Hydrogenophaga sp. SL48: one gene and its partners. The protein of the gene in region 2 interacts with the protein of the main gene of each other region in a pairwise test. Links are inferred from orthologs where the notes say so. Each region holds a gene or a part of one and is shown on either strand. Other genes may lie near its edges.

Region 1 (4,144 bases), 4.5 Mb from region 2 along the record:
GTTCAACCGCTACATGGGCCCGGTGAACATGCTGGTCTGCGCCAGCTGCCTCACGCTGATGTTCTTCGAGACCGCGTTCGGCATCTGCCTGGGCTGCAAGCTGTACAACCTGTTCAACAAGGAGCAGGCCCAGCTCTGCCCAGGCGGGGTGTGCGAGATGCCGGCCTCAAAGGGCTTCGGCATGGGCCTCGGGCAGGCTGCCATGCTGCTGCTGTTCGTGGGAGCGATCACCCTCGCCAAAGGCTGGGTGGACCAGACTGGCGCCGTGCAGGGCGGCTTTGACGAGATGGCCACGCTGGAGGAGATGGGCCTCAAGCCCACCCCGGGCGAAGCCAGCGCAGCCGAAGCCGAGCGCTGCCAGGTGCCCGCCTTTGCCAAGGCAATCGGGCACGAAGCGCAGTGGAAGCTGCACAACGGATGCACTTGACCCACCCCCGTCGCTTGTTCGCTTCGCGTAACCGCTCCGCCCCTCAAGGGGCGATGCGAGTGGCCCGGCGGAGCCGGTTCCACCGCACCCTGGGCTGAACTTCCCCTCCGGCGCGAGGTGCCTTCACTCAGGGCACCGCGGAACCGGCTTCGCCGGGCCGCCAGTGCCGCCCCCTGGGGGGTGACGCCGTCAGGCGGCGCGGGGGGGGGGGTCAATGCCCCGCGTGCAGCTTCTCGTGGATCTTCCTGGTGGTGCGCCACACCGCCCACAGCACCAGCGGGATCATGACGCCGGCCAGCAACTCGGGCTTGATGGGCAGGCCCGCTTCTTTGCCCGCCTTGCCCAGGTAGAGGATCAGGCTGATCACGTAGTACGAGATCGCCGCGATCGACAGGCCTTCCACCGTGCTTTGCAGCCTGAGCTGCAGCTCCTGCCCCTTGGTGAGCTTGGCCAGCAGCTGCTGGTTCTGCTCCTCGGTGGCGATGTCCACCCGCGTGCGCAGCAGGGCGCTGGTGCGCGTGATGCGCTCGGACAATGAAGCCAGGCGTTGCGCGGTGGCGGTGACGGTGGCGATGGCCGGCGAGAGCCGGCGCTGCATGAATTCGCCGATGGTCTGTGTGCCCGGGATCGGTTGTTCCCGGATCTCCGCAATGCGCTGGCCCACCAGCGTGTCGTAGGCCTGCGTGGCGGAGAAACGATAGGCGTGTTGGGCGGTGGCCCGCTCCACGCCCGCGGCCAGCGACACCAGCGCGTCGAGCAGGGCCTGGTCGGTGGCGCTCTTGTTCTCCATCTGGGCGGTGATGTCGGCGAGCTGCTGTTCGGAGCGAGTCAGCAGTGCGCCCAGCTGCTTGGCCACCGGCAGCCCGCGCAAGGCCATGAGGCGGTAGGTCTCGATCTCCAGCAGGCGCTGCGAGATGCGGCCGGCCCGGGTTTCGGTGGTGTCGGTCGGCGCCACCACCAGCATGCGCTCGTAGCCCGACTCGCGCAGCATGAAGTCGGTGACCACCATCGAATGGGCGTTGTTCCCCATGAGCGAGGCCACCACCGTGTGCTCGCCCAGCCAGGTGCGCGCCAGCGCCAGGGTCTCCTGCGGGTGTTGCAGGTCGCCGTGCAGCATGACCAGTTTGATGGCGGCGAAGGTTCGCCCCGGAATGCCGGCGATCCAGTCGGGCGGCAGCACGATGTGCGAGAGCAGCTCGGGATCGCGCGAGCCCAGCTGCGCGGCATCGGGCAGCGGCTGCACCAGCGAATACCGGGTGAACTCGGTGTGGCGCTCCCACTTGAGCGTGTAGCCGGGCAGGCGCAGGCGCAGGAAGTTGCCTTGCAGCTGTTCGGGTGTGAGTGCCTGCTGTCCGGGCAGTCGGCTCAGGTGCGCACACTCCTGCTCGCGCGTGACCCCTTCGTTGAACACCGCCACAAACACCACCAGGGCGGGCAGGTGCACCCGCGCGGGCGGGCGGGCATGCACCTCGTTGTGCAGCAGCTCACGCTGCGGGTCACCGGCGGGCAACGGGTAGGGGTTGGGTTCCATGCGGCGATTGTGCCGAAACCTGGTGGCGCGCCGCTGCGGGCCGTGGCTCAAAAAAAGAAAACCCGCCGGGCTGGGCGCCCGGCGGGTTGTGAAGGCCACGTCCGGGATGGAAGACGTGGCGTCAGGGACCGGTTCCTCAGAACGGAATGTCGTCGTCCATGTCGTCGAAGCCGCTGGCCGGGCGGGCCGCCGCCGGGGCGGGCGCGGGGGCCGGGCGTGCGGCAGGGGCCTGACGCGGGGCCGCAGCCGGACGGCTGTACCCACCGCCGCCTGCGCCGCCCTCTTCACCACCGCCCATGCCTTCGCGGCCGCCCAGCAGCTGCAGCTCGGTGGCGATGATGTCCACGGTGTTCTTTTCCACGCCGGTGGCCTTGTCCACGTAGGTGCCGTACTTCAGGCGGCCTTCGACATAGATCGGGCGGCCCTTCTTCACGTACTCACCGGCGATCTCGGCCAGGCGGTCGTAGAAAGTGACGCGGTGCCACTGGGTGTCTTCGATGGTCTCGCCGCTGTTCTTGTCCTTGCGGCGGCTGGAGGTGGCCACGCTCACGTTGGCCACGGCCTGGCCCGAGGGCAGGTAACGGATTTCGGGGTCGCGGCCGCAGTTGCCGACGAGGATGACTTTATTGACGGATGCCATGTGTGTGCCCTGGGGGGAGTAAGCGGGCGGCGCCGGGAACCCGGGCCGCAAAAAGGTCAACCATTGTGCCGCAAGTGGCGTTCCGGCCCAATCATCCGCCGGCCGATGGTCTTTGGGACTCACCAGCCCCTACACTGCACTCCGATGAAAGGCGAACCGGACTTCCTGCAGAACGTGCGCAACGAGATCGGCGACGGGCGGCAGTGGCTGGACCGGACCATCGTGATCGTCTACGCGGTGCTCGCGGGCCTGTCCATCGTCGTGTTCACGCTGCTGGCTGACGCGGCCTTTGACCTCTACCAGGGCCTGCGCAGTTCGGCCTGGTGGGCGCCACTGCTATGGACACCGGCGCTCACCGCGCTGATCGTCTGGTCGGTGCGGCGCTGGGCGCCGGGCACGGCCGGCTCGGGCGTGCCGCAGGTGCTCACGGCGCTGGCGCCAGAGACCCCCATCGCCAGCCGTTCCCGGTTTGTCTCGCTGAAGCTGTCCATGGTCAAGATCGTGGCGGTTTCGGGCGGCTTGCTGGCGGGTCTGTCGATCGGCCGGCAGGGCCCTTCCGTGCAGATCGCCGCCGGCGTGATGCTGCACGCCAAACGCTGGCTGTCCCCCAAGACCGACATCAGCACTCGCGAACTGCTGGTGGCGGGCGGCGCTGTCGGCATCGCCGCCGCCTTCAACACGCCGCTGGGCGGCATCGTGTTCGCCATCGAGGAGCTGTCGCGCCGCCTGCAGGATCGCAGCAGCGGCCTGATGCTGGCCGCCATCGTGGTGGGCGGCCTGGTGTCGGTCTCGGCCTTCGGCAACCTCTCGTACTTCGGTCGTGTGCGGGCCGAGAACCTGTCCTGGTGGGTGTTGATCGGGCCGGCGCTGGTGGTGTCGGTGGCCAGCGGCCTGCTCGGCGGGTTGATGTCGCGCCTGCTGCTGGCCTCGTTCACCGGCCTGCCCGACCGCTTCTGTGCCTACCGGCGCAAACGACCGGTGATCTTCGCGGCCGGGTGCGGGTTGGTCGTGGCGGTGATCGCGGTGATCACCCAGGGCGATGCCGTGGGCGTGGGCCACCACAACACCCACGCGCTGCTGGCGCCCGACGGTGGCGAACACCACCGCCCGCTGGTGTTCACCGGACTGAAATTCATCGCGTCGTGGCTGTCGTCCTGGGCCGGGGTGCCCGCCGGCATGTTCGGCCCCAGCCTGTCGATCGGTGCGGGGCTGGGCGCCGACGTGGCCTGGCTGTTCGACTCGCCGCACGCGCCAGCCCTCATCGCGCTGGGCATGTGCGGCTTTCTGGCGGCGGTGACGCAGACCCCGATCACGGCCATGATCATCGTGATGGAGATGACCGACGGCCACAGCATGGTGCTCAGCCTGATCACCTGTGCGCTGCTCTCCAGCCTGGTCTCGCGCATGATCAGCCGGCCGCTCTACAGCACCATGTCCATTCTGATGATGCGTTCGCTGCGCGGGGCACCCATGGACGGCACCCACAGCGGGCATGTGCCGCTGGAGAGCCCGCCGGCCGCCGGATCAGCGCCGCGCTGACGCGGCA
Region 2 (4,119 bases):
CTTCTGGAGGATGACGGCATGAAATTGAAGCAACAGCAACGCGGCATGACGTTTTTGGGCTTGCTGATCGTGGGCATCTTGCTCGCCTTTGCGGGGGTGACCTTGGCACGCATGGTGCCCACTTACATCGAGTTTCTGGCGGTGCAGAAGGCGGTCCAGAAAGCGTCCGCCGGTACCACGGTGGCCGAAGTCCGAGGATTGTTCGACAAGGCCGCGCAGATCGACGACATCACGAGCATCTCTGGCAAGGACCTGGAAGTGGGCAAGCAGGGCGACCGCGTGGTGGTCTCCTTCAATTACACCCGTGAGATGCCCCTGATGGGACCGGCTTACCTGGTGATGAAATACGCGGGTTCATCGGAGTGAGGCATTCGACGTTGATGGCATTGCGCATGCGGTGCTGCGGCCTTTGAGCCCGGAGTTGTTGGCGCTGCAGAAGCGCCTGGGGCACGAGTTTGCCAATCCGCGATTGCTGGAGCGTGCGCTGACGCACCGCAGTTTTTCGTCCGACCACTATGAGCGCCTGGAGTTTCTGGGTGATTCGGTGCTGAATCTGGCCGTCTCGGGCCTCTTGTTCGAAAAACTCAGCCAGCTGCCCGAGGGCGATCTGTCGCGTGTGCGCGCCAACCTGGTCAAACAGGACACCCTGTTCCAGATCGCGTCTGTCCTGGGTCTGGCGGGCTGTCTGCGCCTGGGCGACGGCGAGAAGCGCTCGGGGGGGCACAAGCGACCGTCGATCCTGGCCGATGCGCTGGAAGCGGTGATCGGCGCCGTGTACCTGGACGCCGGTTTCGACACCGCCAACGCCCTGGTGCGACGTCTGTACAGTGGTCTCGAACTCAATGCCCAGATGAGCGCCATGGGCAAAGACCCCAAGACCGAATTGCAGGAGTGGCTGCAGGCGCGCAAAATGAAGCTGCCGGTCTACCGCGTGGTGGCCACGCTCGGTGAAGCGCACAAGCAGACCTTTGATGTGGAATGCACCGTGACCGAGACGGGCCACAGCGAACGCGGTATCGGTGCCTCGCGCCGGGCGGGCGAGCAAGCTGCCGCCGCCGCCATGTTGCAGCACCTCACCGCTGGTGCCGCCCATGGCCGTGCCACCCCTTCTGCAGCCTGAACCGCTGTCTTCTTCGCCCCGATGTCCCGAACCCATGCCCCGCTCTAAAAAAAATCCGCCCACCGAGACCCTTCCTGCCGCCAATACAGAGCTGGATGCGATGTTGGCGCGAGCCTTGGGCAAAGGCGATGCGCCTCCTGAAACCGGTACCGACGCGGATGACGCTGTTGAAGATGCCGCGCCTGAGCCCGTGGACCTGGCGCAGCAACGTTGCGGTTTTGTCGCCATCGTTGGCAAACCCAACGTGGGCAAGTCGACCCTGCTGAATGCCCTGGTCGGCCAGAAGATCAGCATCACCTCGCGCAAGGCGCAGACCACGCGCCACCGCATCACCGGCTACCGCACCCAGGGTGCCAGTCAGTTCGTGTTTGTGGACACGCCCGGTTTCCAGACCCGCCATGGCAACGCACTCAACCGCTCGCTCAACAAGACCGTGCTGGGTGCGGTGAACGACGTCGATCTGATCCTTTTTGTGGTCGAGGCTGGGCAGTTCAATCAGGCCGATGCCAAGGTGCTGGACCTGTTGCCGGCGAACGTGCCCGCTGTGCTGCTGGCCAACAAGTTCGATCTGGTGCACCGCCGTGGTGACCTGGCGCCGTGGCTGGCTTCCATGCAGGCCAAACACGCGTTCGCCGAGTTCGTGCCGATGTCGGCCAAGAACACACGCGATGTTCAACGCCTGTTTGGCATCTGCGAAAAATACCTGCCGTTGCAGCCCTGGATGCACGATCCGGAAGAGCTCACCGACCGCAGCGAGCGTTTCATGGCCAGCGAGATGGTGCGCGAAAAACTCTTCCGCCTGACGGGTGACGAGTTGCCTTACACCTCGACTGTGATCATCGACAAGTTCGAGCAGGAGGGCCAGCTCAAGCGCATCGCAGCCACCATCGTGGTAGAGCGCGATGGTCACAAAGGCATGGTGATCGGTGACAAGGGCGAGAAGCTCAAGCGCATCGGCACCGAAGCGCGGCAGGAGCTGGAGAAGCTCTGGGATTGCAAGGTGTTCCTGGAGCTGTGGGTGAAGGTGCGCTCGGGCTGGGCCGACGACGATGCGCGCGTGCGCTCGTTTGGCTACGAGTGACACGCCCCTGAGCGAACCATGGCCACGCGCCGGTTTTCTGAAGAGCCCGCATTCGTCCTGCACCGCTACGACTGGAGCGAGTCCAGCCTGATCCTGGAGGTGTTTGCCCGCCACCACGGCCGCATTGCGCTGGTGGCCAAAGGGGTGAAGAGGCCCACCTCCCAGTTCCGCCCGGTTTTGCTGCCGTTGCAGCCGCTGCACCTGAGCTGGGGTGGCGACGCCGAGGTGCGCACGCTCAAGGCGGCGCAGTGGCAAGGGGGTCATGTCATGCCCACCGGCGAGGCGCTGCTGTCGGGCAGCTACTTGAACGAACTGCTGATGCGCCTGCTGGCCCGCGACGATCCGCACGCCAGCCTGTACGACCACTACGCGCTGGCGGTGCAACTGCTGGCCGAGCGGGCCGATGCCCAGCAGCTGATCCTGCGGTCATTTGAGTTGCTGCTGTTGCGCGACATCGGCTTGCTGCCCGACCTGGCAACCGAAGGCAACACGCTGGCCGTCTTGCAGGATGAGCTGCCCTATGTGCTGGGTCCCGAAAGTGGTCTGCGTGCGGCCCATGCCGATGACGGGCATGTGCTGTCGGGCGAGCAGTGGCGGTCGCTGCAGACGGCCATGAACGAGGCCGACCCCTTCATCGCCACGCTGCGCGCCTGCGCGGGCTGCCAGCAGGCCCTGCAGCCTCAGCTGCGCCACCTGCTGCACTACCATTGCGGCGTTCGGGTGTTCAAGACACGCCAGTTGATGCTGGACATGCAGGCCATGAGCCGCCCGCGCGTGGCGCCCGAACCCAGCCCAACCCACCTCCAGGCTTTGTCATGACCATGGCCCCTTCCCGATCCCACCGCACCGCGTTGTCCGTCAACCTCAACAAGGTGGCGCTGGTGCGCAACACGCGGCACCTGGGCATTCCTTCCGTCACGCGCGCGGCCACGCTGTGCCTGCAGGCCGGGGCGCGCGGCATCACCGTGCACCCGCGGCCCGATGAGCGCCACATCCGGCACCACGACGTGCTTGACCTGGCCGAGCTGCTGCAAGCCTGGCCCGACCGCGAATACAACATCGAGGGCAACCCGTTCCACAACCTGATGGACGTGGCCCGAGCGGTCCAGGCGCGTGGTCTGCCGCTGCACCAGCTGACCCTGGTGCCCGACAGCGAAGGCCAGTTCACCAGCGACCACGGATGGAGCTTTCCGCAGGACGCCGATCGCCTGCGCCCGCTGATCGCCGAAGCCCATGCGCTGGGCGTGCGCGTGAGCCTGTTCATGGACGCCGAGCCCGACCAGATGGCCGGCGCCAAGGCCGTGGGCGCCGACCGCGTGGAGCTCTACACCGAGCCCTATGCCGCCGCCTGGCACACACCCCAGCGGGGTGCGCAGCTGGAACGTTTTCGCGCCGCCGCGCAGGCCGCGCTGGACGCGGGCCTGGGCGTGAACGCCGGACACGACCTGAACCGCGACAACCTCACCGCGTTCCTGCGCACCGTGCCCGGTGTGAGCGAGGTGTCGATTGGCCACGCGCTGATCGCCGATGCGCTGGAGCTGGGTTACAGCGCCACCATCGCTGACTACAACCGCTGCATCGCCGACGCGTTCGCCTAGAACCGCCACATGATCTACGGCATCGGCACCGACATCTGCGACATCCGCCGTGTGGAGGCCACCTGGCAGCGCCAGGGCGAACGCTTCGTGCGCAAAGTGCTGACCGATGCCGAATTCGCGGTCTGGCAATCCCGCAGCGCCCGCTGGCCACAGCGCGGTTTGCGCTACCTGGCCACCCGTTTTTCGGCCAAGGAAGCGTTCTCCAAGGCCATCGGGATGGGCATGCGCATGCCCATGACCTGGCGAAGCTGCGAGATCACCAACCTGCCCAGCGGCCAGCCCGTCATCGTGCTGCACGGTGAACTCAAGGACTGGTTCGA
Region 3 (4,298 bases), 950 kb from region 2 along the record:
GCCGCAAGGCGCGCAAGAACTGACGAACGGCCCCGTCCGGGCGGCCGGGTGTGCTCAGGCCCGGAACCGGGTTTTGGCCTTCTGCGCCAGGGCGTTGGTGTAGGTCAGCGCCAGGTCCACTTTCTTGGACGCAGCGCCTTCGTCGAACCGCTCCAGCACACGGGCCACGTTCTGTGGTCCGGTTTCAGGCATGAGGCCGTCGGGTGCCCAGGCCTCGCGCGCCCGGCTGAACGCCGCCAGATACAGTGCCCGGTCACCCGAAAAATACGACTCGGGCACGGTTTTGTTGATGTCCGACGGCCCTGCCGTCTGAAGCCATTTCAGTGCGTGCACCATCGCATTCACCATCGCCTGGCACTCGGTGGGATGTTCGGCCAGGTACTCGGCCGACACACTCAGACAACCCGCCGGCATCGGCCCGCCAAACACCTCGGCGTTGCCGCGCACTGTGCGCGTGTCCGCCACCACCCGCAGCCCGCCGTCCTGCTCCAGTTGCGTGATCACCGGGTCGGTGTAGCAGATGGCATCGATCTGGCCGGTTCGAAAAGCCGCCACCGCCGTTGAAGGGCTGTTCATCGGCACATACTGCACGGCATCGCTGCCCAGCCTGGCGTTGGACAGCAGCACCTGGGTCAGGCGCTGGCTGGCCGAACCCATGGCCGTCACCGCCACCTTGCGGCCGCGCAGATCGCGGACATCGCGGAAGGCACCCATGGTTTTGCGCGAGACCCCCATCACCAGTTGCGGGGCGCGCCCTTGCAGCACGATGGACGGAAAGGCCTGCCCACGCGCCTGCAGCCTGATGGCGAGGCTGTAAGGACCAGACAGGGCCTGGACCGACCCCGACAGCAGCGCCTGGAGCGCGTGACCCGGCTCGCTCAGCTCACGCACCTGAACGTCCAGACCCTCCGCAGCGAAATAACCGAGGCGCTCTGCGATGGTCAAGGGCAGGTAGCAAAACGCCGACTTCTTTTCGACCGCCAGCTGCACACGCCCGATGGGCGCGCGCGGCAGCGCAGGCGGCGCAATGGGTCTGACTTGACCCATCGCCGCAGGCACCCCTGCACCCAGTGCAGCCGATGCCAACCAGCGCGCGCAATCACGGCGACTCCACATGCCACATCCTCTCTTGTCCCTGACTTCATTGAAGCACCGAGACTAGGGGAGGACAGGCACAAGCGCATCGGGGCGACTCCCGAGCGGGTTTTCACCGAGAACAAGTTTGCAAGCAAATGTCAGCGTGGCGTGGGCACGCGCGATGCGATCAGATGAACAGGATCGCGATGTTCACCGCCAGTGCGACCGTCCAGACCAGGCTGCGCAGCGTGGCCATGTCGGCCAGATAGAACAGGATGTACATCAGGCGCAGCACGACGTAGAGAAACGCCATCAGATCCAGCCGGGTCTGGAACGCGCCGAGCTGGTGCGCAATGATCACAGCCCCGATGTAAAAGGGCAGGGATTCAAAGCTGTTGGCCTGTGCCGCGTTGGCGCGCGCACGCCAGTCACCTTGCTGCGCCAACCAGGCGCGCGGGTTGTGGTTGTCGTAACCGCCCTCGCGGCGCGGCTTCGAAAACATGCCCCACTTCGCCAGGCCCGCACACGCGATGGGCAGCAGCGCGGCCACCAGCACCGTCCAGTAGGCCAGGGTCAATCCGGCGAATGTCATGAGTCGCTCTCCAGGGTCGTGGCCGCTCAGCGGCGGTCCACCAAAGCATGGGCAATGGTGCCCAGATCAACGTATTCCAGTTCGCTGCCCACCGGCACCCCCCGCGCGAGCCGGGTCACGCTCACACCCCGCGCCTTGAGCGACTGCGCAATCACATGCGCCGTGGTTTCGCCCTCGGCGGTGAAGTTGGTCGCCAGGATCACTTCGCGCACCTCGCTCTGCCCATCCACCTGCGCGTCGATGCGGTCAAACAGCTTCTGCAGGCCAATGTCGCGCGGCCCCACACCGTCGAGCGGACTGAGCTTGCCCATGAGCACGAAGTACAGGCCCTTGTAGGCACCGGTGCGCTCCATGGCGTCCTGATCTGCGGGTGTTTCCAGCACACACAGCTGGCTGCGGTCGCGCCGCGCGTCCAGGCAGGTGGGGCAGATGTCTTTTTCGGTGAAGGTGTGGCAGAGCGCACAGTGTTTCACCTCGGCGCAGGCATGTTGCAGCGCCTGCGCCAGGTGCAGCGCACCCTCCCGGTCGTGCTGCAGCAGGTGAAATGCCATGCGCTGCGCCGATTTCACGCCCACCCCCGGCAGACGCCGCAGCGCCTGCACCAGCAGTTCCAGGGAGTGGGTGGCGGTCACGCGTATGGGCGGCGGGCCATCAGAAGGGAAACTTCATGCCGCCCGGCAGACCAGGCATGCCCGCCGTGAGCTTGCCCATCTTCTCGTTCGACGTTTCTTCGGCCTTGCGCACGGCCGCATTGAAGGCCGCGGCGACCAGGTCTTCCAGCATGTCCTTGTCGTCGGCCAGCAGGCTGGGGTCGATGGTGACGCGCTTGACGTCGTGTTTGCAGGTCATCAGCACCTTCACCAGGCCAGCGCCGGATTCACCGGTGACCTCGATGAAAGCCAGCTCGTCCTGGGCTTTTTTCAGGTTGTCCTGCATGGCCTGGGCCTGCTTCATGAGACCGGCGAGTTGTCCTTTGTTGAACATGGTGATCCTTGTGTTCTGATTGGAAAAAAGAATGAATTCAGAAGGCTCAGCGAGCCGCCGCCGGGCCGCCCCGAGGCGGCTCAACCCCCTCGGGGGGCAGCGACCCGCGCAGCGGCGGAGTGTGGGGGCGCATGTCCGTGGCCTTGAGCGTGCCGGGCACGATTCTGCCGCCAAAGTCGCGCATCATCGCCTGCACGAAGGGGTCGTCCCGGATGATTTGTTCGGCCTCGCGCTGACGGCGCGCGGCTTCGGCCGCCAGGCGCAGCGCGGCAGAGTCGTTCACCGGGCCGATCTCCACCACCAGGCGGATATCGTGGCCCAGCGTCTTCAACGCCGTGCCCAGGCGTTCCCGGGTGTTGCCCTGGTTGAGCGACTCGCGCTCCACGCGAAGCACCCACTGGTCGGCGTCGCGCGCCACCAGCTGCGACTGCAGCCCCAGCTCGCGCACCAGCGCGGTGATCGTCTCGGCGCGCACGAGCTGCATCACCGCGTCAAACCAGACATCGCCTTCGGCACTGGTCACCAGCTCAGGCAAGCGCACCGTTTCACCGGGCTCGCGCAGCTGGTCCAGCCGTGGAGAGAGGCCCGCCTCGCGCACCGGAATCGCCACGACACGGCGGCTGGTCTGCACACCCTCGTCCGTTGGTGGCTCTTCCGGGTCTTCCACCCAGGGCGGGCCATCGTCGTCATCTAGAACCTCGTGACGGGTGGCCACTGGCTGGGCGGACGCCTCGGTCACGGTTCGAACGTTGAGGGGAGCCGGTGGTGACGGCGTCGCGGGTGGCGCAACAGGCGCGGCCACCGGGCTCGCCATGGCCTGGGCAGGCCGAACCTCCGCAGGCGTGCGTGGAGATGCCACCGGCGCAGGCGCGGCCGGCGGAACCGCAGCAGGCGCCTCAACCGCCGTTTTCAGTGTTTTTTTTTCCGCCGCGGCCACAGGGGTCGTGCCGGAAGGCTTGAACGCCAGCAGGCGCAGCAACACCATGGTGAGCGCGGCGTACTCGTCGGGCGCCAGGCCCAGTTCGCCACGGCCGTGCAGGCACAGGCTGTACAGCAACTGGGTTTCGTCGGCCGGCAGCGCATGGGCCAGGCGCACGATCTCGGGGGTGTCGGGGTCGTCCGATTCCTGCAAGGCCAGCCGTTCGGGCACCGCCTGCAGCACGGCCATGCGCTGCAGCAGGCCGGTCATTTCTTCCAGTGTCGACGCGGCGTTGAGGCCGTTGGTGCGCAGGCTGTCGACCGTGTCCACCACCGTGGCGCCGTCGGCCCGCGCCAGTGCATCGATCAGACGCAGCACATACGAGCGGTCCACGGCGCCGAGCATCTGGCGCACGGTTGCTTCCTGCAACTGACCGCCGCCGAAGGCAATGGCCTGGTCGGTCAGCGAGAGCGCGTCGCGCATGGAGCCGCGCGCGGCGCGCGAGATCAGGCGCAGCGCCTGCGTCTCGGCCGGCACGTTTTCAGCCTGAAGCACCTGACCCAGATGCTCCAGCACGGTCTCCGGTGCCATCGGGCGCAGGTTGAACTGCAGGCAACGCGAGAGCACGGTCACCGGCACCTTCTGCGGGTCGGTCGTGGCCAGCACGAACTTCAGGTACTCGGGCGGCTCTTCCAGCGTCTTGAGCATCGCGTTGAACGCGTGCCC

What was found.
Region 1: the proteins of recO (region 2) and ssb interact in binary tests that used the Escherichia coli proteins (3 or more experiments, as listed by UniProt). The link is inferred for Hydrogenophaga sp. SL48 from one-to-one orthologs.
Region 3: the proteins of recO (region 2) and recR interact in binary tests that used the Escherichia coli proteins (3 or more experiments, as listed by UniProt). The link is inferred for Hydrogenophaga sp. SL48 from one-to-one orthologs.

Annotation. Positions count from the first base shown.
Region 1 is NZ_CP063400.1:4,995,833-4,999,976, reverse strand. Bases 847-3,656 are described here. They hold ssb (single-stranded DNA-binding protein), read right to left. Parts: upstream 2,599-3,656; coding sequence 2,095-2,598; downstream 847-2,094. Other genes in these bases: IM738_RS23775 (chloride channel protein), read left to right, coding at 2,743-3,656; IM738_RS23785 (DUF3422 family protein), read right to left, coding at 847-1,958. In the rest of the region: IM738_RS23790 (DUF4395 domain-containing protein), read left to right, coding at 1-427; more of IM738_RS23785, read right to left, coding at 639-846; more of IM738_RS23775, read left to right, coding at 3,657-4,137; IM738_RS23770 (MFS transporter), read right to left, coding at 4,123-4,144. UniProt on the Escherichia coli protein: Plays an important role in DNA replication, recombination and repair. Binds to ssDNA and to an array of partner proteins to recruit them to their sites of action during DNA metabolism. Acts as a sliding platform that migrates on DNA via reptation.
Region 2 is NZ_CP063400.1:521,774-525,892, forward strand. The notes cover bases 1,335-4,119. They hold recO (DNA repair protein RecO), read left to right. Parts: upstream 1,335-2,219; coding sequence 2,220-3,020; downstream 3,021-4,119. Other genes in these bases: era (GTPase Era), read left to right, coding at 1,335-2,201; IM738_RS02495 (pyridoxine 5'-phosphate synthase), read left to right, coding at 3,017-3,799; acpS (holo-ACP synthase), read left to right, coding at 3,809-4,119. Outside these bases: IM738_RS02475 (DUF4845 domain-containing protein), read left to right, coding at 19-366; rnc (ribonuclease III), read left to right, coding at 410-1,120; more of era, read left to right, coding at 1,155-1,334. UniProt on the Escherichia coli protein: Involved in DNA repair and RecF pathway recombination.
Region 3 is NZ_CP063400.1:1,469,893-1,474,190, reverse strand. The notes cover bases 499-3,462. They hold recR (recombination mediator RecR), read right to left. Parts: upstream 2,302-3,462; coding sequence 1,696-2,301; downstream 499-1,695. Other genes in these bases: dnaX (DNA polymerase III subunit gamma/tau), read right to left, coding at 2,700-3,462; IM738_RS07015 (YbaB/EbfC family nucleoid-associated protein), read right to left, coding at 2,321-2,653; IM738_RS07025 (MAPEG family protein), read right to left, coding at 1,265-1,669; IM738_RS07030 (ABC transporter substrate-binding protein), read right to left, coding at 499-1,047. Outside these bases: IM738_RS07035 (transglycosylase SLT domain-containing protein), read left to right, coding at 1-23; more of IM738_RS07030, read right to left, coding at 55-498; more of dnaX, read right to left, coding at 3,463-4,298. UniProt on the Escherichia coli protein: May play a role in DNA repair. It seems to be involved in an RecBC-independent recombinational process of DNA repair. It may act with RecF and RecO.